3 regions of the Ornithinibacter aureus genome follow, and region 1 is predicted to be linked to each of the others. Evidence: predicted binding sites of a transcription regulator. Region 1 holds the regulator's gene; each other region holds the start of a gene.
The links. The regulator HrcA, encoded in region 1, represses chaperone genes, less so after heat shock. The targets are predictions, from matches to a motif close to TTNGCACTCGNNNNNNNCGAGTGCNAA.
Positions count from the first base shown of each region.

Region 2: the regulator HrcA is predicted to act here: its motif matches at 2,304-2,330, upstream of groL (chaperonin GroEL).
Region 3: the regulator HrcA is predicted to act here: its motif matches at 5,026-5,052, upstream of groES (co-chaperone GroES).

Region 1 covers NZ_VMSB01000001.1:166,927-177,344, forward strand. The annotation lists gene C8E84_RS00810 (NUDIX hydrolase) at 1-515, opposite strand, end outside; gene C8E84_RS00815 (hotdog fold domain-containing protein) at 658-1,122, shown strand; gene C8E84_RS18305 (amidohydrolase family protein) at 1,119-1,460, shown strand; gene C8E84_RS00825 (tyrosine-protein phosphatase) at 1,514-2,296, opposite strand; gene C8E84_RS00830 (lycopene cyclase family protein) at 2,306-3,520, opposite strand; gene hemW (radical SAM family heme chaperone HemW) at 3,558-4,796, shown strand; gene C8E84_RS17970 (DUF4870 domain-containing protein) at 4,806-5,420, opposite strand; gene C8E84_RS00845 (DUF4870 domain-containing protein) at 5,554-6,009, opposite strand; gene C8E84_RS00850 (DUF3097 domain-containing protein) at 6,048-6,920, opposite strand; gene hrcA (heat-inducible transcriptional repressor HrcA) at 7,011-8,042, shown strand; gene dnaJ (molecular chaperone DnaJ) at 8,131-9,258, shown strand; gene C8E84_RS00865 (16S rRNA (uracil(1498)-N(3))-methyltransferase) at 9,275-10,018, shown strand; gene C8E84_RS00870 (Gmad2 immunoglobulin-like domain-containing protein) at 10,031-10,418, opposite strand, start outside.
Region 2 covers NZ_VMSB01000001.1:2,966,950-2,977,367, reverse strand. The annotation lists gene C8E84_RS14205 (HAAS signaling domain-containing protein) at 1-458, shown strand, start outside; gene groL (chaperonin GroEL) at 527-2,152, opposite strand; gene C8E84_RS14195 (DedA family protein) at 2,394-3,023, opposite strand; gene C8E84_RS14190 (hypothetical protein) at 3,136-3,600, opposite strand; gene C8E84_RS14185 (inorganic phosphate transporter) at 3,715-4,980, shown strand; gene C8E84_RS14180 (hypothetical protein) at 4,997-5,308, shown strand; gene C8E84_RS17890 (DUF3349 domain-containing protein) at 5,332-5,943, shown strand; gene napA (nucleoid-associated protein NapA) at 6,157-6,495, opposite strand; gene C8E84_RS14165 (pyridoxal phosphate-dependent decarboxylase family protein) at 6,783-8,084, opposite strand; gene C8E84_RS14160 (HAD family hydrolase) at 8,158-8,814, opposite strand; gene C8E84_RS14155 (arsenate reductase ArsC) at 8,844-9,284, opposite strand; gene arsB (ACR3 family arsenite efflux transporter) at 9,277-10,359, opposite strand; gene C8E84_RS14145 (ArsI/CadI family heavy metal resistance metalloenzyme) at 10,362-10,418, opposite strand, start outside.
Region 3 covers NZ_VMSB01000001.1:3,223,987-3,234,404, forward strand. The annotation lists gene C8E84_RS15440 (helix-turn-helix domain-containing protein) at 1-211, opposite strand, end outside; gene C8E84_RS15445 (glycoside hydrolase family 3 N-terminal domain-containing protein) at 497-1,528, opposite strand; gene C8E84_RS18245 (hypothetical protein) at 1,494-1,805, shown strand; gene C8E84_RS15450 (nucleoside hydrolase) at 1,878-2,852, shown strand; gene C8E84_RS15455 (PfkB family carbohydrate kinase) at 2,849-3,697, shown strand; gene C8E84_RS15460 (class I SAM-dependent methyltransferase) at 3,725-4,981, opposite strand; gene groES (co-chaperone GroES) at 5,201-5,494, shown strand; gene groL (chaperonin GroEL) at 5,641-7,257, shown strand; gene C8E84_RS15475 (hypothetical protein) at 7,305-7,700, shown strand; gene C8E84_RS15480 (ABC transporter ATP-binding protein) at 7,805-8,287, shown strand; gene C8E84_RS15485 (FtsX-like permease family protein) at 8,449-9,561, shown strand; gene C8E84_RS15490 (RNA-binding S4 domain-containing protein) at 9,613-9,837, opposite strand; gene C8E84_RS15495 (WhiB family transcriptional regulator) at 9,986-10,276, opposite strand.

The sequences.
Region 1 (10,418 bases):
TCCACGGGTTCACCGATGACCGGGCCGTCGCGCCAGGCATCCGGCTGGTCCACGAGCGCCAGCAGCGTGAACAGGTCGCGCGGCCAGACGTCATCGGTCGTGCTCTCGAGATCGGCCAGCGTCCACCACCTGATGTCGGCGACGGTCGCCTGCTCCTCGACCGTGTGAGCAGCCGTGTCGACCTCGAAGGCCGGCACGCGAAGCGCGAAGTACACCTCGGTCTGCTCGGTGATCTGGTCGCTGTAGCCGTGCACGACGTCACGGGTGAGCAGCGGACCGACGAGCGACCCGGCATCCACGACGAGCCCGGTTTCCTCCCACAGCTCGCGCACCGCGGCCTCGACGTCGCTCTCACCGGGGTCGACCCCGCCGCCTGGAGTCACCCACCAGTGGGGCACCGGGTCGAGCCCGAGGTCGGAGTCGAGGAAGAGCAGCAGCCGGTCGGCGTCGTCGAACAGGAACACCCGCACCGCGCGGCGTTGGATCCGGGGCCGTGCGGCCGGTGGGGTGGTCATGACCACACGCTAGCCACTCGTCAGCCCCACCCGTGGCGGAGAACCTTGACCGTGGCGGAGATATCAGCGCCATGGCGAAACTTGTCCGTCATCACAGTGACGGCGGAGAAGATGAATCCCTACCCGTGAGTAGCATCGACGGGTGCCCGATACCTACGCCCTGTACCGCCGCGCCGCCGCCCGCCCGTTCGGCACGCGCGCCTTCTCGTTGTTGTTCGCCCTCAAGGCCCCGTACTTTCGCACCGTGCGCCCACAGGTGCGTGAGGTCCGCCCGCACCGCGCCGAGCTGACGATCCGCAAGCGCTGGGCGGTGCAGAACCACCTCGGCACGGTGCACGCCATCGCCGTGTGCAACGGGCTCGAGGCAGCGATGGGCCTGCTCGCCGAGGCCACGACGCCACCGAACCGCCGCTGGATCCCCAAGGGGATGACGGTCTCCTACCTGGCGAAGTCGACGACCGACCTGCTGTGCATCGCCGAGACCGACCCCGCCGACTGGGAGGACGTCGGCGACGTGCCGGTGCGGGTCAGGGCGGTGCGCACCGATGGCACCGTCGTCGTCGATGGCATCATCACGATCTATGTCTCCGAGCGCCCCGCCCGCTGAGCCGATCACGGTCGTCGACGGGCGCGTCCGGTGCCCGGAGCACGGGGACCGCCGTACCGCCGCCCGGTGCTCGCGCACGTGCAGCTCATCGACGAGGCCGACCGCCCCCGGGCTGGACCCCGCACGAGCGGCTGTCGCTGACCGCGGCGCTGACGGCCTACACCGCGGGAAGTGCGTGCCAGGCCGGGCGTCGAGCAGGCACCCTCGAGGTCGGGCACGACGCCGACCTCGTGCTGCTCGACCGCGACCCGTTCGCGCTGACCGACCCCGGCGAGCTCGCCAGGGTGCGAGCCGCGCGGACCTGGCTCCGCGGCATCCCTTCCCGCGAATGTGGGTGAAGATCGTCGGCTGGACGACGATTTTCACCCACATTCGCGAGCAGGGAGGCGCCTCAGCGGGTGAGGTGGTGGCGCAGTCCCTCGACGTCGGAGGTGGTCCACCCGTGGTCGCGCAGCCACCCGGCCGCTCCGCCCCAGCCGGCGTCGACGGCGCGCAGGATCGCCTCGATCGACTCGGGCTTGGGTGACTGCTCGTCGATCGACTGCTGCGACAGGGCATGCCCGTACGCCGGGCGTGACATGAGGCGGCCGATGATGGCCTCGATCCGCTCGGCCGTGAGCACGTAGTCGGCCACGATCTCCTCGTGCGGCACCCCCGCCACGTCGAGTGCCATCGCGACGACCGTGCCGGTGCGGTCCTTGCCCGCGGCGCAGTGCACCACGGCCGCGCCCGGCGCATCGGCGATCACCCGCAGGGCAGCGGCGACCGAGTCGGGTCGGGCTGCGAGGTAGCCCAGGTAGTGCTCGGCCCAGAAGGACGCGTCGCGGCGGGTGCCGTCAGGGCTCCACGGAACCGCCAGTGCCTTGGCCGCCAACGCGTCGAGGTCCTCCTCGCCCTTCGCGGCGATGAGTGAGTGGTGGTGGTGGGTCAGCGACTCCACCCGGCGCAGCGGCCCGGGGCCCTCGAGGTGCACCTCGACCTCGGTGCGCAGGTCGATGATGTCGCTCACCCCGACCGCGTGGACGAGGTGTGTGACGTCGGCGTCGGTGAGGTCCTGGAGGTTGTCGGAACGGATCAACCGCCCGGATGCCGTCCGCCCGCCGTCGCGGGTCGGCAACCCCCCGAGGTCGCGCATGTTGACGAGCCCGTCGAGCTCGATCCACCGGTCAGTCACCCGGTCATCCTAGGTCGGGGCGCCGACGCCGTCGTTGCTGGGCAGGGGTCGACGCAGGGCCGGCAGCACGAGCCGGCGGCGAAGCCGCAAGTCGGCGGCAGCGAACAGGCCGCCCATCGTGCGCATGGTGCCCCCGAGGTCGTCGCGGCCGGTCAGGTAGGCCCAGCGTTGGTGCGACGGGAGGGCGAAGAAGACGTCGAAGAATCCGGGGACCTCGACGGGCGGCATCCGCAGCAGCGCCTCGAGCCCGATGCGCCGGAACCGGTGCACCGCCCGGGCCGACGGCGACCACACGACGGCGCGGGCGGCCGCGAGCGCGGCGTCGGGGCCGTCGGGGAGGTGGGCCGCCACGGCATCCGCGACCGGCCCGGCGAGCCCGAGGGCGGCGGCGATGCTGAAGCCGGTCGCGGGGTGCACGAGCGGCGCCGCCGCGCCGAAGCCGAGCACCCCGTCGACGTCGTGCCGTGGCCGGTCGACGGGGAAGCGCACGGTCTCCGTGCGGGCCCCGTCCGGCACCGCGACGCCGTGGTGCGCGAGCCGGGCCAGCAGCCGGCGCCGCAGCACGGGGACGGGGAGCCCCGGACGGCGGGCCAGCGAGGTCTCCTCGAGCAGCACCTCACCACGCCCGACGGGGATGCCGTAGAGGAACGTGGGCCAGCCGGGCTCGCCGTGGTCCGCGCGCCAGTCCATGAACAGCGCCTCCCCGGGGGGCACCAGCGCCGCGGCCGCCTCCTCGGGCACGACGACGCCGAAGGCGGTCTGCTCGGCCGCGACTGGCGCGCCGGCACCGGGCCGCCGCCGGGCCGTGCCGTTCAGGGGCTGCCACCGCCCCGCCGCGTCGACGACGACGGATGCCGTGAGCGTGCCCCCGCCCTCGAGCGCGACCCGTCCGGGTCCGGCCGGCCCGCTGACCCGGCAGGCGTGCATCTCGACCCCGGCCAGCTGCGCGTCCAGGTGGGCACGCAGGGCCTCGACGTCGAACACGGCGTACTCCCAGCCGAGGTCGTGGGTGCCGACCGCGATGGCGCGACCCCGCGCCCGGGCGGCGATCGTCGACTCGGGGATGCCGGCGGGCAGCTCGTCCGCCCAGCACCCGTACGTCGCCGCGAAGGGGCGGTCGAGCTGCGGGTCGGCGAGGGCGGTGCTCAGGCCGGCCCGCGCGCACGCCCCGGCGAGCGCCCGGCCCGCGGGGCCTCCGCCGACGACGAGGACGTCCGTGCTCACGCGCCGACCCTAACCGGCGCCAGCACGGCCGCGGCGCATGGGCGAGGATAAGGACGTGCCCCGACTGCCCGACGGTGACCCCGCGCCCGAGTCCGGCGACCTGCCCGAGCCGGCTCTGGCCACGCTCGCGGACGGCCGGTTCGGCGTCTACGTGCACGTGCCGTACTGCTCGGTGCGGTGCGGCTACTGCGACTTCAACACCTACACCCTCGGTGAGCTCGGGCCGGGGTCGTCGATGGCGACCTTCGCCGACCAGGCCCTGGCCGAGCTCGACCTCGCCGCCCGGGTGCTCGGCGACCAGGCCCGGCCGGTCGACACTGTCTTCGTCGGGGGAGGCACGCCCACCCTGCTTCCCGCCGCTGACCTCGTGCGGTGCGTCGACGGCATCCGGACGCGTTTCGGCCTGTCACCGGACGTCGAGGTGACCACCGAGGCCAACCCCGACTCGGTGACCGCCGACGACCTCGCGGAGCTCGCTGCCGGTGGGTTCACCCGGGTGTCGATCGGCATGCAGTCGGTGGTGCCGCACGTGCTGCGCACCCTCGAGCGCACCCACGACCCAGCCCGGGTCGCAACCGCGGTCGAGGCGGCCAAGGATGCCGGGCTGGCGACGAGCGTCGACCTCATCTACGGCACCCCGGGCGAGAGCCTCACCGACTGGCGGGCCAGCCTCGACGCCGCCGTGGCGCTGGAGCCGGACCACGTGTCGGCGTACGCGCTGATCGTCGAGGACGGGACGAAGCTCGCGGCGCAGGTGCGTCGCGGTGTGGTGACGATGCCCGACGGTGACGACGAGGCCGACAAGTACGAGCTCGCCGACGACGTCCTCTCGGCGGCGGGGTTCGACTGGTACGAGGTGAGCAACTGGTCGCGCACGCCGGCCGGGCGCTGCCGGCACAACGAGGGGTACTGGCGCGGTGACGCCTGGTGGGGCGTCGGGCCGGGCGCGCACAGCCACGTCGGCGGGGTGCGCTGGTGGAACGTCAAGCACCCCCGCACCTACGGTGCCCGCCTCGCCGCGGGCACCTCACCGGCCGCCGGTCGCGAGAGCCTGACCGAGGAGCAGCGCCACGACGAGGAGGTGCTGCTGCGGGTGCGCCTGCGCGAGGGCCTGCCCCTCACGCTGCTCGACGCGAACGGCCGCTCGGCCGTCGCCGGCCTCGTCGCTGACGGGCTGGTCGACGGCCGAGCGGCCGTGGCGGAGCGGACGGTGGTGCTCACTCGACGCGGGCGGCTCCTCGCGGATGCCGTCGTGCGTCGCCTTCTCGGGGTGTGAGCGCCGGCTCTACTTGACGAACTGGGGGGTGAGGGCCGGGCTCCACCACTCGCCGTTGTTCGCCTTCACCGCGCCGATGATGTGCATGACGATCGCCCAGATGACGGCTGCCCCGAAGGTGAGGAACCCGACGAGCACGAGCATCAGCGGCAGGGAGATCAGCATGACGATGCCCGCCATGATCTGGACGTTGAGGGCGTTCGCCGCGTGGCTGCGGACGAAGGGGCCGCGGTCGCGGAACACCAGGTACATGACCAGCGCACAGACGAAGCCGAGGAAGCCGCTCGAGAAGATCGTCGCGGCCAGGGTGACGCCGTGCGCCGCCATCCCAGCGGTGCGCTCGTCGGTCGGCTTCATCGGGGCCGGGGCCACCGCGTACCCGGGAGCCGGGGGTGACTGCTGCTGGTACTGCGGCTGGGCCTGCGCCTGCGGCTGAGCCTCATGGGCGCTCGGCGCGACGGGTGCCGGTGCGGGAGCAGCGGGGACGAACTCCGTGTGCTCGGGTGCCGGCAGCTCCGGCACGACCTCGGTCTGCTCGGTCGTGGGGGCGGCGTCGGTGACGGGCTCGAAGGGGGCCGTCGGGTCGACGGGGTGGTCGTCGGTGCGGGGAGTGGTGTCACTCATGGGGTGCTCCTTGTGGGTGGGTCTGTACCCATGAAACACCCGCGGCGACGTGTCGATCCCCGTTCCGGGGCCGGGTCAGGGTGGGCCTCGGGGTCGAGTCAGGGCCGACCCCGAGGCGCATCCACCAGGAGCGTCAGCTGACGAGGCGAAGGGTCAGCGGGTAGCGGTACCACTCACCGTTGCTCGCCTTGACCGCGGCGATGATCGGCATGACGAGCATCCACGGAATGATCGCGAAGATCATGAAGATCCCGACGAAGAGCAGGGTCATGATGCTCGACACGAAGAGGGCGATCATGACGGTGATCTGGAAGTTCAGCGACTCCTTGGCGTGGTGCTCCAGGAACGGCCCGCGCCCCTTGTAGACCAGCCAGATCACGAGCGGCGCGACGAAACCGGCCAGCAGGACGCCGAGGTGGGCGCCGAGCGACCAGTTCTTCTCGTCCTGGGGAGTGAGCGGCGCAGGGCCGCCGTAGCCGGCAGGGCCCCCGTAGCCGGCCGGTGCGCCGTACTGCGGTGGGTAGGGCTGCGGCGGCGGGGGAGGTGGCGGGGTGTCCTCGGGGCGGAACGGGTCGGGTGTGCTGCTCATGGTGTGTCCCCTCGGTGGTGTCAGGCAGGTGGCCGCCGCTACGACGCGGTGACGAAGTCGATGAGTTCCTCGACGCGTCCGAGCAGTTCGGGCTCGAGATCAGCATAGGTCTGCACCGATGACAGGATCTGCCGCCAGGCCATGGCGAGGTCGCGCTGCGTCGAGTGCGGCCACCCGAGATGCGCGGCGATGCCGACCTTCCACGACGTGCCCCGGGGGATGACCGGCCAGGCGTCCATCCCGAGCCGGGAGGGCTTCACCGACTGCCAGACGTCGACGTAGGGGTGGCCGACGACGAGGACGTGCTCGGCGTAGGGCTTGACCGCCCGGGCCTGCTCCACGACCCGCCATTCCTTCGTGCCCGGCACGAGGTGGTCGACGAGCACGCCCATGCGACGCCCCGCGGTGGGCGCGAAGTCATGGATCGCCCCGGCCAGGTCGTCGACGCCGTCGAGCATCTCGACGACGACGCCCTCGACCCGCAGGTCGGCACCCCACACCTTCTCGACGAGTTCGGCGTCGTGCTTGCCCTCGACGAAGATCCGGGAGCCGCTCGCGACCTTGGCGCGCTGCCCGGTGACGGCCCGCGATCCGCTTGCCGTGCGGGAGGCGGCGGCGCGAGCGGCGGCCATGCGGGCGGCATCCGCCGCCTTCGGGGGGGTGAGGGTCACCGGCGACCCGTCGACGAGGAACCCGGGTCCGAGGCGGAACCCGCGGGTGCGCCCGTGGCGGTCCTCGAGGTGGACGACGTGGATGCCGCCCGCCTTCTCGACGCGCACGACGGCGCCCACCCAGCCGGTCTCGACGTCCTCGACGACCGTGCCGGGTTCGGCAGCGAGTTCGACCGAGCGCCCACGGGCCGGTCGTCGCCAGTCGCCCCCGAGCACGTCGCTTCCATACCTGTCCACCACGGCGGTGAGGTTACCCGCACGCGGAGGTAAGATTGGCACTCGTGGCGCGAGAGTGCCAAGGGCTGTCCAGGCGAAGGACCGGAGGTGGGCATGAACGAGGACCGTCGGTTGCGCGTGCTGCGCGCCATCGTGCAGGACTACGTGCAGACGTCCGAACCCGTGGGGTCGAAGGCCCTTCTCGAGCGTCACCAGCTCGGGGTGTCGGCCGCGACCGTGCGCAACGACATGGCGGCGCTCGAGGACGAGGGCCTGATCGCCGCACCCCACACGAGCGCCGGGCGCGTGCCCACGGATGCCGGCTACCGCCTCTTCGTCGACCGGCTCTCGGCCGTGAAGCCGATGAGCAGCGCCGAGCAGCGCGCCATCGCCCACTTCCTTGAGGGCGCCCTCGACCTCGACGACGTCGTCGAGCGCACGGTGCGCCTGCTGTCGTCACTGACGCACCAGGTCGCGGTCGTGCAGTACCCCTCGCTCGCGCGCTCCTGCGTGCGCCACATCGAGCTCGTGCCGCTCGGGGGTGAGCGGGTGCTCGCCGTGCTCATCACGACGACTGGGCGCGTCGAGCAGCGGGTGGTCGACGTCGGCCGCGACCTCAGCAGCACCGTCGGCGAGGACACCCTCGCCACGCTGCGCACCGAGCTCAACCGCGCCACGGCGGGCCGCACCCTGGCCGAGGCGTCGGCCGAGCTCGCATCCGCGCCCGAGCAGCTCGAGCCGGGCCTGCGAGACCTCCTGCGCGCCGTCGGCACCGCGCTGCAGGACTCCTTCGTCGAAGAGCGCGAGGAGCGGGTCGTGCTGGCCGGCACCGCCAACCTCGCCCGGGTCGGCCCCGACTTCACGACAAGCCTGGGCCCCGTGCTCGAAGCGCTCGAGGAGCACGTCGTCCTGCTCAAGCTGCTCGGCACCGCCGCCGAGCAGGGGGAGCAGGTGGCCGTTCGCATCGGCCACGAGAACCCGTATGCCGGGTTGCAGACCACCTCGATGGTCGCGACCGGCTACGGTGCCGGCTCCGACCTCGTCGCCGGCCTCGGGGTCCTCGGACCGACGAGGATGGACTACCCCACGACGATGGCTGCGGTGCGCACCGTCGCCACCTACGTCTCGCGGATCCTCGCGCAGTGACACCCCGGCCTGCCAGCACCGCACGCACCGCACCAATTGCACCCACGGCATCCACCGCCTCAACCACGTCCCGAAGGACCCTTCACCCGTGAACGACTACTACGCCGACCTCGGTGTCGCCCGCGACGCGAGCCCCGAGGACATCAAGCGCGCCTACCGCAGGGCCGCCCGGCGACTGCACCCCGACGTCAACCCCGGCCCCGAGGCCGAGGAGCAGTTCAAGAAGGTCTCCCAGGCCTACGACGTGCTGTCCGACGCCGACAAGAAGCGCTCCTACGACGCGGGCGCCGACCCCTACGGGGCAGGTGCGGCCGGGTTCGGTCAGGGCTTCTCGTTCAGCGACATCATGGACGCCTTCTTCGGCGGTCAGGCCGGCACGCCGGGTCGCGGCCCGCGCTCGCGCACGACCCGCGGTCAGGACGCCCTGGTGCGCCTCGACATCGACCTCGGGGATGCCGTGTTCGGCGCCCAGAAGGACCTCACCATCGACACCGCCGTCGGGTGCGGCACCTGCCAGGGCGCGGGCGTGCAGCCGGGCACCTCGACCCGCACCTGTGACGTCTGCGGCGGTCGCGGCGAGGTGCAGCAGGTGCAGCGCAGCTTCCTCGGGCAGGTCATGACGACCCGCCCCTGCATGACCTGCCAGGGTTTCGGCCAGATCATCACCAACCCCTGCTACGAGTGCTCCGGTGACGGGAGGGTGCGCACCCGGCGCACCCTGACCCTCAAGGTGCCGGCCGGGGTCGACACGGGCACCCGCATCCAGCTCGCCGGTGAGGGCGAGGTCGGCCACGGAGCGGGCCCGGCCGGTGACCTGTACGTCGAGGTCGCCGTCAACCGACACCCCGTGTTCCAGCGTCGCGGCAACGACCTGCACGCCACCGTCGAGGTGCCGATGACCGCCGCCGCGCTCGGCGCGTCGCTGGTGATGGAGACCTTCGACGGGCCGCAGACCCTGGAGGTGCGCCGCGGCACCCAGTCCGGAGACACCATCACGCTGCGTGGGCTCGGTGTCACCCAACTGCGCGGCACCGGTCGCGGCGACATCATCGTGCACGCCATGGTGCAGACCCCGACCAGGATCGACGCCGAGCAGGAGGCGCTGCTGCGCCAGCTCGCGGCGCTGCGTGGTGAGGAGCGCCCCGAGGGCAAGGTCGCCAACCCCGGTGACGGGTCGCTCTTCGGCAAGCTGCGCGACGCGTTCAAGGCCCGCTGACCGGCAGGCCACCCGCGTGACGCTGCCGCTGCACCTGCTGCCGACCGACGCCCTGGCCGGTCGCGGTGTCGGCGACGTCGTGGTGCTCGACGGCCCCGAGGGACGGCACGCCGCCACAGTTCGGCGCACCCGGGTCGGTGAGCACCTGCTGCTCACCGACGGTGACGGGCTGCGCATCGAGGCCGAGGTGGTGTCGGTCGGGTCGGGGACCCTGGACCTTCGCGTCGTCTCGGTGACGAGCGACCCCGAGCCCAGCCCGCGCCTGGTGCTCGTGCAGGCGCTCGCCAAGAACGACCGCGACGACCAGGCCATCGAGGCCGCCACCGAGTGCGGTGTCGACGAGGTTGTGCCGTGGCAGGCCTCGCGCAGCGTCGTCCAGTGGCGGGCCGAGCGCGGCGAGAAGGCCTGGCGCAAGTGGGATGCCGTGCTCGTCGCCGCGACCAAGCAGTCGCGCCGCACCCGCCGCCCGGTGCTCGCACCGGTGGTCTCGTCGGCTGAGCTGGGTTCGCGAATCGCCTCTGCAGCAGCCGCGTTCGTGCTGCACGAGGACGCCCGGATGCCGCTCGCGGGGGTGACGCTCCCGGCATCGGGTGACGTCGTGGTCGTCGTCGGCCCCGAAGGGGGCATCTCGCCCGACGAGCTCGCGGCCTTCGAGACCGCCGGCGCCGTGCCGGTGCGACTGGGGAACACGGTGCTCCGCTCGTCGAGCGCCGGGCCCGCGGCCCTGGCCGTGCTCAGCGCGATGTCGCGCTGGCGCTGACCCGCTCGTCCGTCACCGCACGGTGAACGGCATCGTCGTCTCGGCCGAGACCGTCGTCCCGTCCTCCGCGCTCGTCTCGAAGACCCGGATGGCGTACTCGCCCGGTGAGAGCGTGCCGAGCTCGATCTCGTAGGTCCCCCGGCCCGGTGCGCCGATGGAGGCGTTGGTGAACCCGTCGTCGACGAGGGCCCCCTCGCGCAGCAGCTGCCACGACACGGTTGCCTCGAAGACGCTGGCCTCGCCGGTCACGGTGACCTCGCCGGGCGGGAGCACCTGCCCGCGGGTGGGGGAGGTGACCCAGATCGGCGCGAGGTCCTCCCAGTACTCGTCGCGCGAGGCCGGCCGGTTGTAGGTGCGATCGACGGGCTGGCTGCCGAACATCGCGGTCGACCCGTCCGAG
Region 2 (10,418 bases), 2.8 Mb from region 1:
GCCAGGTGCTCGCCGACCTCGGGGATCCTGCCGACCTCGTCGCCGAGGCCAGCGGCCAGGCGGTGGCTCCCGAGATCGAGTACCTCGCACCCGACCCGTTCGGCGCCCCGGTGACCGGGCCCCCGTGGCTGGAGGTCGTGACGATCACGCTGCTCGCGGCATCGGTCGTCCTGGCGCTCGTGCCGGCGACCTCGGCGTTCGCACCGCTGCCGTGGCTGATCGGCTGTGTGCTCGTGCTGCTCTCGCGGCGCTGGGGCGCCGCCGACAGGGCGCTGGCCGTGGTCTCCTTCGGCGTGCTGGGCGTGCCCCTGCTCCTCCTCGGCCGTGACGAGCTGCCGACGACCTCGAGCCTGGTGGTCGCGGTGGCCCTGGCCGCCCTGTGGCTGGGCACTGCGGTGCGGTTGCTGCTGCGGGCGCGGACCCCGGTCGACCAGGGCCGCGGCCTGCGCATGACCTGACGGACATGCCACGAGGGCGGCCCCGCTGTGGGGACCGCCCTCGTGCGGTGAGACCTGGGTGGCTCGGGTCAGAAACCCATGCCGCCCATGTCGTCGCCGCCGGGCATGGCCGGCGGGTTCTTCTCCGGCTTGTCAGCGATGACGGCCTCGGTGGTGAGGAACAGCGCGGCGATCGACGCAGCGTTCATCAGCGCCGAGCGCGTGACCTTGGCCGGGTCGATGATGCCCGCGGCGATGAGGTCGACGTACTCGCCGGTCGCGGCGTTCAGGCCCCAACCGGAGTCGAGGTTGCCGACCTTCTCCGCGACGACTCCACCCTCGAGACCGGCGTTGATCGCGATCTGCTTGAGCGGGGCCTCGATGGCGACGCGCACGATGTTCGCACCGGTCGCCTCCTCACCTTCGAGCGCGAGCTTGGCGAAGGCGGCCTTGCCGGCCTGGATGAGGGCGACGCCACCACCGGCGACGATGCCCTCCTCGACGGCGGCCTTGGCGTTGCGCACGGCATCCTCGATGCGGTGCTTGCGCTCCTTGAGCTCGACCTCGGTGGCCGCGCCCGCCTTGATGACGGCGACGCCGCCGGCGAGCTTGGCGAGGCGCTCCTGGAGCTTCTCGCGGTCGTAGTCGGAGTCCGACTTCTCGATCTCGGCACGGATCTGGTTGACCCGACCGGCGATCTGCTCCTCGTCCCCGGCACCCTCGACGATGGTCGTCTCGTCCTTGGTGACGACGACCTTGCGGGCGCGACCGAGCAGGTCGAGCTCGGCGGTGTCGAGCTTGAGGCCGACCTCCTCGGAGATGACCTGGCCACCGGTGAGGATGGCGATGTCGCCGAGCATGGCCTTGCGGCGGTCACCGAAGCCGGGGGCCTTGACGGCGACCGACTTGAAGGTGCCACGGATCTTGTTCACGACGAGCGTGGACAGGGCCTCGCCCTCGACGTCCTCGGAGATGATGAGCAGCGGCTTGCCCGACTGCATGACCTTCTCCAGGAGCGGGAGCAGGTCCTTGATCGACCCGATCTTGGAGTTCGCGATGAGGACGTAGGGGTCCTCGAGCACGGCCTCCATGCGCTCGGTGTCGGTGACGAAGTAGTGGCTGATGTAGCCCTTGTCGAAGCGCATGCCCTCGGTGAGCTCGAGCTCGAGGCCGAAGGTGTTGCTCTCCTCGACGGTGATGACGCCTTCCTTGCCGACCTTGTCCATGGCCTCGGCGATCATCTCGCCGATCAGGGGGTCAGCGGCGCTGATCGACGCGGTCGCGGCGATCTGCTCCTTGGTCTCGACGTCCTTGGCGGCGGCGAGCAGCTCGTCGGAGACGGCCGCGACGGCCTTCTCGATGCCGCGCTTGAGCGCCATCGGGTTGGCCCCGGCGGCGACGTTGCGCAGGCCCTCGCGCACGAGCGCCTGGGCGAGGACGGTCGCCGTCGTCGTGCCGTCACCGGCGACGTCGTCGGTCTTCTTGGCGACCTCCTTGACGAGCTCGGCGCCGATCTTCTCGTACGGGTCGTCGAGCTCGATCTCCTTGGCGATCGAGACGCCGTCGTTGGTGATCGTGGGGGCGCCCCACTTCTTCTCGAGCACGACGTTGCGGCCCTTGGGCCCCAGGGTGACCCTGACGGCGTCGGCGAGCACGTTCATGCCCCGCTCGAGACCGCGGCGCGCCTCTTCATCAAAAGCGATGATCTTGGCCATTCGGGTGGTTCCTCCACGCGAATCGAAGGTGGAGACCGGGCGGTGCCCGCGACGGACGAGTCGGATGCCGTCAGCTCACGCGCCGGGGCACCCCACCCTCACCGGACCGGTCAGGATTGTCACTCTCATGGTGAGAGTGCTAACGCCATTATTGGCACTCTCCCCATGAGAGTGCAAACGCCGGGCCGCCCTCAGGCGGGCCACGGTGACCGACACCCTCCCTGCCGGGCGACCCGGGAGGTCAGGTGCGCGCGACGACCGCGGACGGCATCCGGCCCCACCCGCTGGCGCGCCGGGCGACCCGGTCGATGCCGAGGCCGAGCAGCAGGGCCGCCACCACGCCCAGGACCGATCCGAGCAGCGGGTTGCCCTCGAGCCAGTGGCCGGCCAGGGCACCCACCCCGACCGACCAGGCGGCCCAGGTCGTCGCGGCCACTGCCGCCAAGCCGACGAAACGACGGGGCGGGAACCCGGTCGCCCCCGCGGTGAGGTTCACGGCCACCCGGCCGAGCGGGACGTAGCGCGCCGAGAGGATGACGACGGCACCGCGCCGGTCGAGCGTGTCCGAAGCCCGGCTCAGGGCTCGCTGAGCGGAAGGCCGGGTGATCCGGTGCAGACGCTGCGGACCGAACCGCCGACCGACGACGTAGGTCAGGGAGTCACCGAGGAAGGCCCCGACGCCGGCTGCCACCGCGAGCGCCATCAGGTTCGGCCCGTCACCGGCGACGGCGACAGCCGCCAGGGCGACGACGATCCCCTCACTCGGCACCGGCGGGACCAGGGCGTCGAACACGGCCACGAGCAGCACCACGGGCAGCACCCACGCCGCGGCGGCACCAGCCTCGACGAGCGCGGTGAGCGTGTCGAGCACGGGCTACCTCCGACGTCCACGGGCCCGTCGATCACGCGCGGGAGCTCCGCACGCATCCGGCCGGGAGTCCCAACGACCGAGGATGCCGTTTCGTCCCCTGCCGCGTCGGCGTTCAGAGCGCGGGGGCGTGGCCTTCGAACGTCGCACGCATCGACCCGTCGGCCTCGGAGGTCACCGGGTCGTCGAGGTCGGCCACGAAGACGGCCACCGCCTCCCGAGCCGGATTGCCCTCGAGGTCGGCCAGCGCCGCGCGCCAGGCCGCGAGGTTGGGGTGCTCGACCTCCGTGCAGGCCTGCGCGGGGGCCAGCGACTCGACGGCCGCGGCCAGCTGGTGCGCCGTCACCGGGAGCGAGGCGGTCGAGCCGTCGTGACCGAGGATCGTCGCGAGCACCACCGCGGGCAGCCCGTGCCGCCCGCCAGGGGTGTTGACGTGGGCGAAGTCCCACTCCGGCGAGGACGACGCGGGGCTCAGACCGACGGCGTACGCCACCGGCTGGCGCCACCCCTCGATCCGGGCCGCGAGGTGCTCGCGGATGGCGGCGAGCCCGTCCACCGTGCTCCAGTCCAGGTCACTCATCGGCGCATCCTGTCACCGCGTGCGACGGCAGGTGCCACGAGCGATGATGAACGAGAGGTGAACAACACCCCTCCGCTTGGCGAACTCGAGGTTTCAGGACCAGACTGAAGGATCGTGGACGCTGCGACCCTCACTCTCGTGCTCGTCATCGTGACAGCACTGGCCTTCGACTTCACGAACGGCTTTCATGACACGGCCAATGCCATGGCCGCCTCCATCTCGACCGGGGCGCTGAAGCCGAAGGTGGCGGTGGCCCTGGCGGCCATCCTCAACCTCGTCGGTGCCTTTCTCTCCGTCGAGGTGGCGCTGACGGTGTCCAACGCCGTCATCAACATCCAGGACAAGTCCGGCGCACCCAAGGAGGAGTTCCTCTCCGACGGCGGCCAGGGGCTGCTGCTCGTCATCCTGTGCGGTCTCGTGGGCGGCATCATCTGGAACCTGTTCACCTGGCTGCTGGGCTTGCCGTCGAGTTCGTCGCACGCCCTGCTGGGTGGGCTCACGGGAGCCGCGGCGGCCGCCTACGGGCTGTCCGGGGTGAAGTGGACCGGCGACGGCACCAAGCTCGACGGCGTCGTCGGCAAGGTCCTGCTGCCGAGCTTCCTGTCCCCCGTGATCGCCCTGATCGTCGCCTTCATCGGGTGCTGGCTCGTCCACCGCATCACCAACTCGATCGTGCACAAGCTCGGTGAAGGCACCTTCCGCTGGGGCCAGATCGGCAGCGCGTCGCTGGTCTCCCTCGCGCACGGCACCAACGACGCGCAGAAGACCATGGGCGTCATGACCCTGGCCCTGCTCGCGAGCGGCCACTGGACCGACACCTCCTCGGTCCCGTGGTGGGTCAAGGTGAGCGCCGCCCTGGCAATCGCCGCCGGCACCTACCTGGGCGGCTGGCGCATCATCCGCACCCTCGGCAAGGGTCTGGTCGACATCACTCCTCGCCAGGGCATGGCCAGCGACGGCGCCACCGCAGCCACCCTGCTCGCTGCGAGCCACCTCGGCTTCGCCCTCTCCACGACCCACGTCGCCACCGGATCCGTCCTCGGCGGAGGGCTCGGCCGAGGCACCCACGTGCGCTGGAACACCGCCGGGCGCATGGTCACCGCGTGGGCGACCACCTTCCCCCTGGCAGCCCTGGGCGGAGCACTCACGTGGTGGCTCGGGCACAGCATCGGTGGAGCGCTCGGCTCGGTCGTCGTGTTCATCGTGCTCTGCATGGCCTCGGCGTACATGTTCTGGCGGTCCAAGCAGGACGACGTCGGCGCCCACAACGTCAACGACGAGTGGGACACCCCCGACGACCTGCTCGACAAGTTCCCGCCGGCACCCGAGACGCCCGAGGACCCCGCCGGCACCACGACCCACCGCACCAAGAGCCACTGACCGAAAGGACCCAGCAATGCGCAGCATCGAACTTGCACTCCAGGGCGCGGCCAGTGTCCTCATGGCCGGCCTGATCTTCGGCGCCGGCCTCCCCGTGGTCTACGCGCTCGCGATGCGCGCCCTCGTCACCGGAAGCACGGTGACCGAGGACGCCAGCGGCCACACCACCGTCCACCACACCGTGCTCGGCCGAGCCGTCGCCGGCGTGCTGTTGGCCGTGATCGTCGGGGCCGTCGCGCTCGGCATCACCATGATCGCCGCCTCCGGCTTCGGCAAGACGGTGAGCTTCAGCGGCGACGGCATCCTGCCGACGATCGTCGACAAGTAACGAAAGCGGAGTCCACCCACGCCATGGTCGACACGAACAGCCAAGCCCTCCGGTACCTCGCCGAGGCCTACCCCGACGGCGTCCCGGAAGAGGATGCCGCCCCCCTGCTCGCGCTGCTGCGTCAGCGCATCGGGTCCGCCCGCACGCTGTCGGTCGCGCTGGCGCTGGTCGCCGGCGGGGCACTGAGCGCCGACCACGCGGCATCCGGGAGCGCCCCGAAGGCGCCACTGCCGCAGAGCGACCTGCGCAGGGTCGCCGCCCGACTGGTCATGGGCGGGTGGCCGCTCGGCAACCCGCCCGGTGACGACCTCGACGACGAGGACGACACCGAGCCCGGCTCCTACCTGGGCCGCATCGTCGCGTGGCTGCGTGAGGGCTACCCCTCCGGGGTGCCCGAGCACGACTACGTCCCCCTGTTCGCCCTGCTCGAGCGACGCCTGACACGGGGCGAGGTCAAGAAGGTCGCCAAGGCCCTGCGCCGGGCGTCCATCGCCCCGGCCAGCCCGGACGACATCGCGGCGGCCATCGCGGACCTCACCCACTCCGAGGCCACGCCGGACGACCTGCGGCGCGTGCGCGACCGGTTGGCCGCCAAGGGATGGCCGGTGGACTTCCCGGACCCGGGCGAGGACTGACCTCAACTCGGGCCCAGACCCTGGCCCAGGCCCACACCCAACCCCAGACCCAACCTGCCGCAACGTCACGTATCCACATCGACCAATGGGTCACCACAGGTACAGCTCGCCCACCAGAGGCGTACCCACATCGACCAATAGGTCACCGCAGGTACAGCAACGCCCGTCCGGCTTCCCTCACGGACGGGCGTCGCTGGTTCTTGGGGCTGGGGCTCAGGGCTCCATGCCGAGGCGCCGGGCAGAGCGCGCGCGCTGGCGGCTGGCGCGCAGGCGACGAAGCCGCTTGATGAGCATCGGGTCGTGCTCGAGGGCGCCGGGGTGGTCGATGAGGGAGTTGAGCACCTGGTAGTACCGGGTGGAGCTCATGTCGAACAGCTCCTTGATGGCGGTCTCCTTCGAGCCCGCGTACTTCCACCACTGACGTTCAAAGGCGATGATCTCGCGGTCGCGCTCGGTGAGCCCGGCCGCGGGCGCGTCGGTGCTGAGCTGTTCGGAGGCGGCGCTCACGTGTGTTCCTCGACCCTTCGTTGCTGACCGTGCGTGAGCGCCCACTGTAGCCGGGAAATCACACGCCTGTCATTCGCTCGGGCCGCCGTTCCGCGCGTCGGGCCACCGGGCACGGGCCCGGTCACGACACCCCAGCCGCACCCGTCACACGAGCCACACGAACCCCGCCAGGGCGCCACCAGACCGGCAACCAGCAGGCGTGTGCGGATCCTCGCACCGGAAGGTTCTGCTCCGTTTGGGAATGTTCTGGTGCGAACCTGAACCTTCCGGCATCGGGCGAGAAAGTTGCGGGACGGGCGGGCGGGGGAAGCAGTCCAGTCAGGCTCGGTCGGCTACACCATGGTGTCGAGGATCGCGGTGATGTCGTCCTCGCTGGTCTCCGGGTTGACGATCGCGAAGCGCGCCAAGGTCTCCCCGTCGTGGCTCGTCGGCACCACGAAGGCGAACTCCTCGGCCAGCATCCGGTCCGACCACGCGGCGTAGTCCGCGGGCTCCCAGCCGAGCCGGCGGAAGACGACGACGGACAGGTCGCGCTTGCGCACCAGCTCGAGGTCGGGGCGGCGCAGCACCTCCGCCTCGGCGAACCGCGCGACATCCAGGGTGTGCTCGATGGCCGCCTCGTAGGCGTCGCTGCCGTTGACGACCAGCGAGAACCAGAACGGCAGGCCACGGGCCCGACGGGTCAGGCCCACCGAGTAGTCCGTGGGGTTCCAGTCGGGGGCGTCGGTGAGGACGTCGAGGTACCCCGCCTTCTGGGTATGGGCCGCCCGCGCCAGCGACGGCTCCCGATACAGCAGGGCGCAGCAGTCGAACGGTGCGAACAGCCACTTGTGCGGGTCGACGATGAAGGAATCGCAGTGCTCGATCCCGGCGTACAGGCCCCGCACCGAGGGCGCGGCCAGGCCGGCCCCGCCGTAGGCACCGTCGACATGGAACCAGATGCCGTACTCGCGACACACCTCGGCCACCGATGCCAGGTCGTCGATGACCCCGAAGTTCGTCGTGCCGCACGTCGCGACGACGGCGAAGAACGTCTCCGGGCCGTTCTCCTCGAGCACCGCCCGCAGGTTCCCGCCGGTCAGGCGCCACGCGTCGTCGGCGGGGACGCCGACGAACTGGGCGTCCATGACGTCGCAGGCCGACGCGATCGACGAGTGCGCCCCGGCCGTGGCCGCCACCCGGTACGGCCGGTCGCCCGGCTTCGCGCAGGCGCGCGCGGCGTGCCGAGCAGTCACCAGCGCCGAGAGGTTGCCGATCGTCCCACCGGGGGTGAACACGCCGCCGGAGCGCGACGGCATCCCGACGAGGTCGGCGATCCAGCGCAACGCCTGGTTCTCGGCGTACACCGCGCCCGAGCCCTCGAGCCAGGACCCCGCATAGATCGAGGAGGCACCGACGACCAGGTCGAACATCACGGCGGCGTCACTCGGCGCGCACGGGATGAAGGACAGGTAGCGCGGGTGGTCGGTGGACAGGCAGGTGGGGGCGAGGTCCTGCGCGAAAAGGCGCATGGCGTCGACGCCGCCGATCCCACCGGGGGTGATCGTCTCCCCGACCCGCGAGCGCAGTTCGGCCTCGGACACCGGGCGGTCCAGCGGCGGGGCCATGCGCACCCGCTCCTCGGCGTAGGCCATGACCGCGTCGGCCAGCGCTGCCAGCTCGACGTGCTTGTTCTCCTGGTAGGTCTTTCCGCGCACGGCGGCGACTCTAGCCCTCGGGGTGGCCCAGCAGATACGCCGTGAGGTCCCCCACGGTGTCGACCAGGGCATCGGGTCCGGTGGCCTCGAGGGCGGCGCGCTCGGCTGCGCCCCAGCTCACGGCGACCGCGGCCATACCGGCGGCCCGGGCCGCGAGGACGTCGACCGTGGCGTCGCCCACGTAGACGCATTCGGCGGGCTGGGCACGCAGGGAGGCCGCGGCGTGCAGCAGCGGGTCGGGTTCCGGCTTGTGCCGGGTCGTGTCCTCCAGCCCGGCCGCGACCTCGATGAGGTGGTCGATGCCGACGCCCTCCAGTGCCAGGCGTGCGGTCTTGCGCCGCTTCGACGTCGCGACCGCCATGCGCACACCGGCGGCGGTCAGGGCGTCGAGCATCTCGGGGACACCGTCGTAGCGCTGGATGAGGCGGGCGGTGTTGGCAAGGTTCCACTCGCGGTAGGACGCGTCGAGCACGTGCCCGTGCTCGGGCGACTCCTCGAGCAGCGCGGCCAGCAGCGGGCGGCCGATCCACGCGCGGGCCGTGGCCTCGTCGATCTCCTCGCCGAGCACGGTGCGGAAGGCGTGCTGGTACGAGGCGACGATGAGGGGAATGGTGTCGGCCAGGGTGCCGTCGAGGTCAAAAAGGACGGTGTTGAAGCGGGGGCGCATCGGGACAGTCTGTCAACCCCTCGCAGGGTTCAGGCGACGGGTTGGACACCCAGGCTCTCGAGCAGGCCGAGCACGCGGACCCGGATCTCGTCGCGAATCGGACGCACGGCATCCACGCCCTGGCCTGCGGGGTCCTCCAGGGCCCAGTCCTCGTAGCGCTTACCCGGGAAGACCGGACAGGTGTCGCCACAGCCCATGGTGATGACGACGTCGGACTCGCGCACGGCATCCGTGGTCAGGATCTTCGGCACCTCCGCGCTCATGTCGATGCCCTCCTCGAGCATCGCCTCGACGGCAGCCGGGTTGACCGACCCGGCCGGGGCGCTGCCGGCCGAGCGCACCTCCACGGCGCCACCGGACAGGTGCTGCACCCACGCCGCCGCCATCTGCGAGCGGCCGGCGTTGTGGACGCAGACGAAAAGCACCGACGGGCGGGTGGTGGTGGACGGGTCGAACGACAGGTCAGACATGGCGGAACCTCTTTCGCAGGGCAAGGGAGACGTAGACGAGGCCGACGAGCACCGGCACCTCGATCAGGGGCCCGACGACCCCCGCGAGGGCCTGCCCGGACGTCACCCCGAAGGTGGCGATCGCGACGGCGATGGCGAGCTCGAAGTTGTTGCCGGCGGCCGTGAAGGCCAGGGTCGTGGTGCGCTCGTACGTCATGCCGAGCGCGGCCCCGAGGGCGAAACCGCCACCCCACATGAGGGCGAAGTACGCGAGGAGCGGCAGCGCGATCCGCGCGACGTCGAGCGGGCTGGTCGTGATCTGGTCGCCCTGGAGGGCGAACAGGATGACGATGGTGAACAGCAGGCCGTACAGCGCCCACGGGCCGATGCGCGGGAGGAACGACGTCTCGTATGCCGTTCGCCCCCACCGCTTCTCACCCACCGTGCGCGACAGGTAGCCGGCGAGCAGCGGCAGGCCGAGGAAGACGAGCACCGACCCGGCGATCTGCCACGGCGAGACGTCGAGGTCCGCCTGCGGCAGGCCGAGCCAGCCGGGCAGCACCGAGAGGTAGAACCAGCCGAGCAGCCCGAACATGAGCACCTGGAAGACCGAGTTGAGCGCCACGAGAACGGCCGCGGCCTCGCGGTCACCGCAGGCGAGGTCGTTCCAGATGATGACCATGGCGATGCATCGGGCCAACCCGACGATGATCAGGCCGGTGCGGTACTCGGGCAGGTCGGGCAGCAGGAGCCAGGCCAGGGCGAACATGAGCGCGGGCCCGATCACCCAGTTCAGGGCCAGGCTGGCGCCGAGCATGCGGTGGTCGGCCGTGACGGTGTCGAGCCGGTCGTAGCGCACCTTGGCCAGCACCGGGTACATCATGACGAGCAGGCCGATGGCGATGGGGAGCGAGACCCCCTCCACCTCGACCGCGGACAGGGCCTTCCCGAGCCCCGGTACCAGCCGGCCGAGCACGAGCCCCACGAGCATCGCGAGGCCGATCCACACCGGCAGGAAGCGGTCGAGGGTGGACAGGTGCCTCGGCTGGTCGGGAGTGGCGGATGCCGTGTCGCGCGCGGGGGATGCGGTGGTCACGATCAGCAGGCCTGAGCCTTCTCGGGGGCCGGCTCGACCGGTGTGGCGTCGGCACTCGG
Region 3 (10,418 bases), 3.1 Mb from region 1:
GTCCCCGTGGGCGGCTGTGCTTCTTGTGGACCGTCTGGCGGGTCACTTGCAGCTCGACCGCGATGTCTGCCCAAGACATCCCCTGCTCCCGCGCGCGGGCGACGTGCAGGTCCTCCAACCTGTCGGCCAGTCGGTGCAGGGCCAGAACCATCCGCAATCCATCACTGGGACTTTCGGTCGATGCCGCAGCTTCCACCTGCCCGAGGTCCATGAGTGTCATCCTGCTCTGACAACGACCCGGGTGTCAACCCAGTCTGACAACAGCATCGGCCGTGACGTCGGCGAGTCGTGTGGACGCTGCAGGCTGCCTCGTTGCCACCCCAAGCATGAGTCAGGTCGCGTCGTCCACCGAGATAGCGCTCGTACTCTTCGGCAAGACCCTGAAGCAGGCCGCACCCGGAGTAGACCTACGTGGACGAAGTGGCGCGCCCTCAGTGGGCGCAGAGACGCGGCCAGATCGTGCGGTTCGTCGTCGGCGCCTCCCCCGAGGGCCGGGTCAGGGCTTCGTGGTCGAGCAGGGGAGCAGGCCCATCCGCTCCTTGAGGGTGAGCACCCGCTCGACCGAGGCGTCGACCTTCTCTGCGAAACCGGCATCCGCCGCCGACTCCGCGGCCAGCGCCTCGAGCATCTCGTCGGCATCGGGTGCCGCACCCGTCAGCACGATGTCGCCGCCGGCGCCGATGTGCCGCACCGCCCGGTCACCGACCGGCACGGCATCCAGCGCCTGCGCGTTGACGTCGTCGGTGATGACGACACCGTCGTACCCCATCTGCTCGCGCAGCAGCCCGGTGACGATCTTCTCCGAGAACATCGCCGGGTTGGCCTTGTCGAGCTTGGGGTAGCGGGCCGATGCCATCATCACCAAGCCCGCGCCGGCCTCGATGCCGTCGGCGAAAGGCTGGAGGAACGGGTCGTCCGTGGTGGCCACCGTGTCGGTGATGCCGGTGGCCGAGAAGTCGGTGTTGTTGCGCACCCGCCCGAGCCCCGGGAAGTGCTTGACCGTGGCCTCGACGCCACCCTCGAGCATCCCCTCGAGGAACGCCGTCGCCGACCGCGACACAGCCTTGGGCGTCGAGCCGTACTGCCGGCCCCAGCGCCCGATCGGCTCGTTGGCCTTGCCGATCTCCTTAGGCACGGTGTCGGTCACCGGGGCGAGGTTGACGTTGACCCCGGCGGCCTTGATCTCCTTCGCCCAGCCGGTTGCCTCACGAGTCAGCTCGGCGGGGGACATCTTCGCCTGCTCCGACGCCGTCGGTGGGCGGGTGAACCCCTCGCCGCGCAGCTGGTGCACGACGCCGCCCTCCTGGTCGGCCGCGATGAGCAGCCCCACCCCGCCGGTGGCCTCCGGCGAGACCAGAGCCTGCAGGTGCGTGGACGTGCGGGTCACCTTCGGCGCGCCGTCCCACCCGCCGAGGTAGATGACGTTGCCCACGTGCTCGCCGGCGATCAGGTCATCGAGCGAGTCCAGCGGGGCATTGGTGTCGAAGCCGACCATGAGCAGCTGGCCGAGCCGCTGCTGCGCCGTCATTGACTCGACGGTCGCCGCCACGCACGCGGCGGGCGATGCGGATGCCGTCGCGCTCGCCGTGGGCGTGGCGCTCACGCTCGCGCTCGGCGTCGCCGACGAGGTGGCCGGTGGCGACGAGGCGGTTGAGTCCGCCCCCGGGGACGGGCTGCCCGAGCACCCGGTGAGCACCAAGGTCAGGGCAGCAGCCAGGGCGCCGGAACGCCGTGCTGGTGCAGAAGTCACGGGACGACGGTACGTGAGTGCCCCGGACCGGCGGGCCTCGGGGGACATCGAGTGAGCGCAACACGCCGCGTTGCCTCGACGCGCACGGCATGTTGCGCTCACTCGATCGTGCGCCATGATCGAGCCCATGCCGCCCCTGCCCGTGATCCTCGACGTCGACACCGGAGTCGACGACGCCTGCGCCCTGCTGCTCGCAGCGCTCCACCCCGCCCTGGACCTGCGCGCCGTGACCTGCGTCGGGGGCAACGCGCCGCTCGCCGACGTCGTGCGCAACACCCTCACCGCGCTCGAGACCGCCGGCCGCGGGGACGTGCCCGTCGGGGTCGGCGCCGCCCGTCCGCTGCTCGAGGACCCCGTCGACGCCCGGCACGTCCACGGGTCCGACGGCATGGCCGACCTCGGGATGCCGGCCCCGACCCTCGCGCCCGACTCGCGACCCGCGCTGGACCTCCTGCGCGACACCATCGCCGCCGCGGCCGAGGCCGGCACGCCGGTCACCGTCGTGCCGCTCGCCCCGATGACCAACCTCGCCCTGCTCGCCCGCGTTCACCCCGAGGCGTTCGCGCGCATCGGGCGGGTGGTGTTCATGGGCGGTGGGGTCGACATCAGCAACGCCACCGCGGCGGCGGAGTTCAACGTCTTCCACGACCCCGAGGCCACCGCGATCGTCCTCGACGCCTGCGCGAGTGCCGACGTGCCGGTGACCATGTACGGCCTCGACGTCTTCTACGACCCGCTCGTCACCGACACCCACGTCGACGGGTTGCGCGCGCTCGGCACCCCGGTCGCCGACCTCGCCGCCGGGCTGATCTCCTTCCACCACCGGCGGTTCGCCAACGCGGGGGCGACGATCGGCGATGCGGGAGCGGTCGGCATCCTCATCGAACCCGACGCGGTGGTGACCCAGCGGCTGCCGGTTCGGGTCGAGCTCACCGGCACCTGGACCCGCGGGCGCACCGTCGTCGACCGCCGCGACTGGGACGGTCACCTGGTGCACGACCCGCACGGACTGGCGCCGGCGCAGGTCGACGTCTGCCTGGCGATCGACGGCCCGCGGATCGCCGAGCTCTGGGTGCGCACCGTGCGGGGGGAGGCGTCGTGAGCGGTCAGAGAAGCGGGCGGGTGCTCGTGCTCGGGTCGCTCAACGTCGACCTCGTGACGCGGGTCGAACGGCATCCGCACCCGGGGGAGACGGTGGCCGGTGAGGGCCTGCAGCGATTGGCCGGCGGCAAGGGCGCGAACCAGGCGGTGGCGGCTGCTGCGGCGGGCGTGTCGGTGGCGATGGTGGGCTGTGTCGGCGACGACGCCGGCGGTGCTGCCTACCGGCGCCGGCTCGAGGCCCTGGGCGTGGACGTCGCCGGGGTGCGCGTGTGCCCAGGGGTGCCCACCGGAACGGCGATCGTCACGGTGGCCGACGGCGGCGAGAACTCGATCGTCGTCATCCCCGGAGCCAACGACCACGTGGCTGATCTCGAGGTCGCGGCAGTCGATGCCCTCGGCCCTGGCGACGTGCTCCTGCTCCAGCTCGAGGTCGACCGGCTGGCCGTGTGCGCCGCGGTGCGTCGTGCCGCCGGGCGCGGGGCGCGCGTGGTGCTCAACACCGCGCCGTATGCCGCCCTCCCGCCCGACATCGTCGCCCTCGCCGACCCCGTGGTCGCCAACGAGCACGAGATGGCGGCCCTGGCCGAGGCGGGTGCCGAGCCTCGCTCGCTGCTCGTGACCTTCGGTGCCAACGGGGCCTCGTGGGACGGGGTCACGGCGCCGGCGCACTGGGTCGACCCCAGCGACGTCGTCGACACGACCGGGGCGGGGGATGCCTTCTGCGGGGCGCTCGCCGCGGCGCTGGCCCGCGGCGCCGATCGCGCCGAGGGGCTGGACGCCGCGCTTGCCGCCGGAGCCGCCGCAGTACGGCATCCGGGCGCGCAACGCGACCCCGAACTCACCTGACGCGGCCCCACCCTGCGGGGCAGGAGGTCAAGCGGGGTCGACCACGAGCACCGTCGGCTGCCCGGCCACCCGGGTCAGGATCACCGTGGCCTGGGCGCCGTCGCCGGCCTTGCGTCCGATCCGCAGCTGGCGGCGCAACTCGTCGTCGTCGAGGCGGATGCCGCGTTTCTTGATCGTCAGCCCGGTCACCCCCCGCTCGCGCAGCCACGCCCGCAGGGACTTCACCGTGAACGGCATCGCCTCGAGCACGGCGTATCGGCGGGCGAAGTCGACGTCGACCTGCGCCTGCGACACCACGTAGCCGATGCCGCGGTCGACCTCGCTGCCGAGCGTGGCCGCTGTGAGGGCGCCGAGCAGCCCGGCCTGGGTCACCGCCCGGTCGGGTTCGTAGAGCCACGGACCGACCGAGGCCAGTGACTCCACGACCGGTGGGTCGGGCTCGGCGGCTGCCTCGTCGACCTCGACCGGCGCCCGGCCGGCCCGCAGGATCCGGGCGCTGCGGCCCGGGCGCTGCGCCAGCGGCCCCCACCACACGGCGCACTCGAGCACCTCACCGGCGAACGACGTCCACTGCGCCTCGGTGCCGAGCGGGATGGCATCCTGCGGCATCGACGGGGAGAGCTTGGCCCCGGTCGCAGGCACGGCCGTCGCGACCTGGAGCACGAACTTCCACGTCGGGCGGATCTCGTCGAGGCGGAAGACCCGCTTGATCCGCCCGTGGCGGCCGGTGTGCCCCGGCACCCGCCGCGCGGGGTCGAGCCACACGCCGACCCGGGCCCGCAGGGGGTCGCGCGGTGCCTCGAACTCCTCGGCCAGCCCGACCCGGGCCCGCGAGTCCGGCCACGGGCGCAGGTTGTGGTCGGCGATCGCCGCGGTGACCGGGTCGATGTCGACCCCCTGCACGGTGACGCCGAGCGCCGACATCGCCACGGCATCCGCCCCGATGCCGCAGCCGAGGTCGTGCACGGTCGCCAGGCTCGCGTTGTAGAAGCGCCCGGCGTGGGTGGCCGCGACCTCGAGGCGCGAGGCCTGCTCGAGCCCGTCGGGGGTGAAGAGCATCTCGTCGGCGAACTCGCCGAACTTGGTCACGGCCCGTGCCTGGAGGCGGTGCTGGGTCAGCAGGGTGGCGACGAGGTCGGGGGAGTGGCCCTCGCGCCGCAGGCGGTCGCCGAGGCGCATCACCTCGGCCTCGTCGTAGGGCGGCAGCGAGCGCAGGAGCGCCCGACCCTCGGGCGACCCGAGGGCTCTCACCGTGCCGACGTCCACGGGGTCTGATCCTGCCATCCCGCCCACCGGATGCCGTGTCCCTCGCCCTCCGTGACCGCCGGTTGGCACTCAAGTTGACCGAGTGCTAATCGGCGACCTAGATTTGCCTCATTGGCACTCGCCCCCGGTGAGTGCCAGCGCACCCCCGGGTCCACCTCGACCCCCGCGACGGCGAAGCGGCCCCGGAACGCGCAGTCCCGTCCACTTTCGACTCACCCCACAGGGGAGGAGCACACCGTGTCGGTTTCCATCAAGCCGCTCGAGGACCGCATCGTCATCAAGAGCCTCGAGGCCGAGCAGACGACCGCGTCCGGTCTTGTCATCCCGGACACCGCGAAGGAGAAGCCCCAGGAGGGCGAGGTCCTCGCAGTTGGCCCCGGCCGCATCGACGACAAGGGCAACCGCGTCCCGCTCGACGTCAACGTCGGCGACATCGTCATCTACAGCAAGTACGGCGGCACCGAGATCAAGCGCGGCGGCGAGGAGTACCTCATCCTCTCCGCGCGCGACGTTCTCGCCATCGTCGGCTGACGCAGCACTCGTATGCCGTGACCGCGCCCCGGTGCGCACCCGCTCACCGGGTGCCACCGGGGCGCGTCCGGTAACGGTGACCACCAGACCAACCGCCGCAGGCAGCGCGACGAGCGCGCCCGGCATCCCGATCACGAAGGACAGCAATGGCCAAGGAACTGGAGTTCAACGACTCCGCCCGCAAGTCGCTCGAGCGCGGCGTCGACGCCCTCGCGAACGCCGTCAAGGTGACGCTCGGCCCCAAGGGCCGCAACGTCGTCATCGACAAGAAGTGGGGTGCGCCGACGATCACGAACGACGGCGTGACCATCGCTCGCGAGATCGAGCTCGAGGACTCCTACGAGAACCTCGGCGCCCAGCTCGCCAAGGAGGTCGCCACCAAGACCAACGACGTCGCCGGTGACGGCACGACGACCGCGACCGTCCTCGCCCAGGCGATGGTGCACGAGGGCCTGCGCAACGTCGCGGCCGGTGCGTCCCCGTCGGGCCTGAAGCGCGGCATGGACAAGGCCGTCGAGGCCGTCTCCACCGAGCTGCTCGACACCGCCCGTGAGATCGAGTCCAAGGACGAGATCGCCCAGGTCGCCTCGCTCTCCGCGCAGGACAAGGAGATCGGCTCCACGATCGCCGACGCGTTCGACAAGGTCGGCAAGGACGGCGTCATCACCGTCGAGGAGTCCTCGACCGCGAGCACCGAGCTCGAGTTCACCGAGGGCATGCAGTTCGACAAGGGCTACATCAGCCCCTACTTCGTCTCCGACCCGGAGCGCATGGAGGCCGTCCTCGAGGACGCCTACGTGCTCATCAACCAGGGCAAGATCTCGGCCATCGCCGACATCCTCCCGGTGCTCGAGAAGGTCGTGAAGTCCGGCAAGCCGCTGCTCATCATCGCCGAGGACATCGACGGTGAGGCCCTGTCCACGCTCGTCGTGAACAAGATGCGTGGCACCTTCAACGTCGCCGCCGTCAAGGCGCCCGGCTTCGGTGACCGTCGCAAGGCCATGCTCCAGGACATCGCCGTGCTGACCGGTGGCCAGGTCGTCGCCGAGGAGGTCGGCCTCAAGCTCGACCAGGTCAGCCTCGAGACGCTGGGCCAGGCCCGCCGCGTCGTCGTCACCAAGGACACCACCGTCATCATCGACGGCGCCGGTGCCCACGAGGACGTCGAGGGTCGGGTCAGCCAGATCAAGCAGGAGATCGAGCGCACCGACTCCGACTGGGACCGCGAGAAGCTCCAGGAGCGCCTCGCCAAGCTCGCCGGTGGCGTCTGCGTCATCAAGGTCGGTGCCCACACCGAGGTCGAGCTCAAGGAGAAGAAGCACCGCATCGAGGACGCCATCTCGGCGACCCGCGCGGCCATCGAGGAGGGCATCGTCGCCGGTGGCGGCTCCGCCCTCATCCAGGCCGTCAAGGTCATCGACGGGCTGGGTCTCGAGGGTGACGAGGCCGTCGGTGCCGCCATCGTGCGCAAGGCCGCGGCCGAGCCGCTGCGCTGGATCGCCGAGAACGCGGGCCTGCAGGGCTACGTGGCCGTCGCCAAGGTCCAGGACCTCGAGCCCGGCCAGGGCCTGAACGCCGCCACTGGCGAGTACGAGGACCTCGTCAAGGCCGGCGTCATCGACCCGGTCAAGGTCACCCGCTCGGCGCTGCGCAACGCCGCCTCGATCGCGTCGATGGTGCTCACCACCGACACGCTCGTCGTGGACAAGAAGGAAGAGGAGCCGGCTGCCGCTGGTGGCCAGGGCCACGGGCACGGCCACTGAGGCTGATCCTCACCGCGCCGCCTGACGGCGCACCATGCACGAACCGGATGCCGTCCGCTCACCCGAGCGGGCGGCATCCGGCGTTGTCGGGCGACGGCCCCGAGCGCACGGCCTACCGGATCACGGATGCCGGTCGGGCCGAGTTGACGTCCTGGCTGGCTCAGGTCGAGCCACTGCCCGAGCGCACCGCCAACCCGGTGGCCACCAAGGTCACGCTGCTGCTCCTGGCCGAAGGGGCTGAGCGCACCGTGGAGCACCTCGTGCGTGAACGCGCCATCCGGGTCGCGCGGATGCGCGAGCTCACTGCGGCCAAGCGCGAACCCGGCATCGCTCTCCAGGAGGTCCTCGCGGCCGACCACACCTTGGCGCACCTGGACGCCGACCTGCGCTGGATCGAGTCGGCTCGCCGACGGATCCACGACCTAGAGGGGGAAATCGCATGACGTCACCAGTGCTCAGCTGCCGAGGTGTCACCCACGACTACGACGGGCCGCCCGTCCTCTAGGGGGTCGACCTGCGCGCGCTGGGGGAGCAGGGCCGCGCGGCGCTGCGCCGCCAGAAGGTGGGAGTGGTGTTCCAGTACGGCACCCTGGTGCCCGAGCTGACCGGTGAGGAGAACGTCGCCATGCCGCCGCTGCTGTCGGGGCGCCCTCGTCGTGACGCCATCGCGCAGGCCAGGGCCTTGCTCGCGCAGCTCGGTGTCGACCACGTCGCGATGAGCACGGCAGCGCAGATGAGCGGGGGAGAGCGCCAGCGCGTGGCGCTCGCCCGGGCCCTGGTGACCCGACCGCGCGCGGTCCTCGCCGACGAGCCCACCGGAGCGCTCGACTCGGTGGCGTCCGACCTCGTGGCAACCGAGCTCGTCGCCGCCGCCCGGGATGCCGGGGCAGCAGTCGTCCTCGTCACCCACGACGCGCGCGTCGCGGCGCACGCCGACCGTGAGGTGCACCTGTGGGACGGGCGGGTCGATGGGGTGGTCGCGGCAGACGCCGTGGACGCGCCGACTCACGATGGCGTGGTGACGGCATGAGTGGCACCTTGGCGTGGTCCGAAGCCCTCTGGCTGTCGCGCCAGCGCACACCGAACGATCGCCTCCGCTACTGGGGTAGTGCGGTGTCGTCGGCCTTGACGGCCGCTCTGGTGTGCACCGTGTTCGGCCTGCTGATGGTCGGCGTGAACAGCATGATTCCCGTGAGCGTCGGGGTGATCGCGGACGCCGGCACTCGTGGCGGCGTCCTCTTTGCGCTGGCTCTCATGGCCCTGCCGGCACTCCACCTCACCGGGCAGGCGTGGAGGCTGGGTTCGATCGAACAGCGTCAGCGCTTCGATCAGCTTCGGGATGCCGGTGCAGGTCCACGAGAGCTGCGAAGGGTCGCCGTCGCGGATGCCGTGGTCCCTGTCTTCCTGGGGTCCGTCGTCGGCGTGTTGACCTGGGGTGCTGCACTGGTCGCCGTCAACGACGGCGCGGTCCGCGGGCTCGAGGCTGACGGCTCCGGTGTGTTCGTCTTCAACGAGGTCTACTTCCCTGCACCGCAGGTGCCCAACGTCGTCACGGACACCCCGTGGGCGCCTGTGCTGGCCGTCATCGCGGCCACGTTGGCGGCGGCTTCCTCGGCGGTGCTGTCGGTGCGTACCGTCAGAGCAAGGCGTTCGCGGCGTTCGGCCCTTGCGTCCGTGGCGGCCGCTGCTGCCTCGAGGGCGTCACACCCGGCACTCCTGCTCGCACTCCGGCGCCTCGCCCAGGAGCCGCACGCAACGGCGCGCCCGGCGCTCATCCTCGGGCTCGCCGCAGCCATCGCAGGGTCCTCGTCATGGCTGAATGAGGAGTTCGAACTCTCATTGGGCTCGCGGTGGGCTCAGGAGCCCTATTGGGAGCAGTCCTTCGGGTTGGTTCGACTCGCCACCGTCATCGGCATCGCGTTGTGCGCGTTCGGGCTGTTGGTCGTCCTTGCCGAGTCGACGTTCAGGCGCCGGCGCGAGGACGCGGCAGCGGTGGCCAGCGGTGTTCCGCTGTCGGTGCTGCGCCGAGCCCTCGTGCTCCAGTCGGTGATTCCCGCGGTGCCGGCGATCCTCATCGGGCTCGTGGGGAGTGCTGCGTTGGCGATGTGGCGAACAGGACTGTCGGCGGTGCCTCATTCCGACGACCCTGCTCTGTCGCTGGGTTGGGTTGCCATCCCGTGGCCGTGGATGGAGTGGCTGGTGTGGGGGTTCGTCCTGGTCGTCGTTGCTGGCGTGGCCGCGCTCGCTGCGTCAACGGCTCTCACCCGCACTACGAAGATTGCCCAGTTGCGCGTTCCGGCCTGACTGGCCCCACGGCATCCGACATCGCGCGGGGCTCAGTGGTGAGGCGGTCGCTCAGGGGGCGGCGGTGATGTGCAGGGTCTCGCCCTCGAACGTCACGACGTCGCCTGGGCGCACCTGTCGGCCGCGCCTGGTGTCGATCTCGCCGTTGACGGCCACGACGCCCCGCTCGATGACTTCGCGCGCCATGGCTCCGTCATCGACGACCCCCGCCAGCTTGAGCAACTGCCCGAGGCGGATGGTCTCGTCACGGATGGGGACCTCGATGGGAGTGCTCACGCGTCAAGGCTACGGCGACGTGCCGTGAGACGTTGTCCGGGCCGCAGGTGGGTTGTCGCTTCGACAGGTGTGATCTGTCGAAGCGGCCCCTGCGGCCCGGACTGCTTCTCGCCCCCGGTCTGGTGGCGTCCCGGTCACGACGGTGACGTCAGGACGCGATGTGGCGGCCCCGTGCATAGAAGGACTCGCGCTCGTCTTCGGTGAGTCCGCCCCACACGCCGTACGGCTCGCGCACGGCGAGTGCGTGGCTGCGGCAGGCCTCGATCACCGGGCAGTCAAAGCACACCTCTTTGGCTGCGCCTGCCCGGATGCGGCGCTTGGTGCCGCGCTCGCCCTCGGGGTGGAAGAACACGTCGGGCCCGACACGTCGGCAGGACCCTTGGAGCTGCCAGTCCCACAGGTCGGCAACGGGCCCGGGGAGCCTGGTGGCCTGCGACACGCCTACCTCCTCACGTGGTGTCGGCCACTTCCCTGAGTGGCCGGTTCACCACGCTAGGAGTGGTTTGGAAAAGGTCGGGTATGTCAAAGGTATGGAGTTGGTCAAAAAGTTGCAGCGATGTGAGTCAGACGTCAACAAGCCT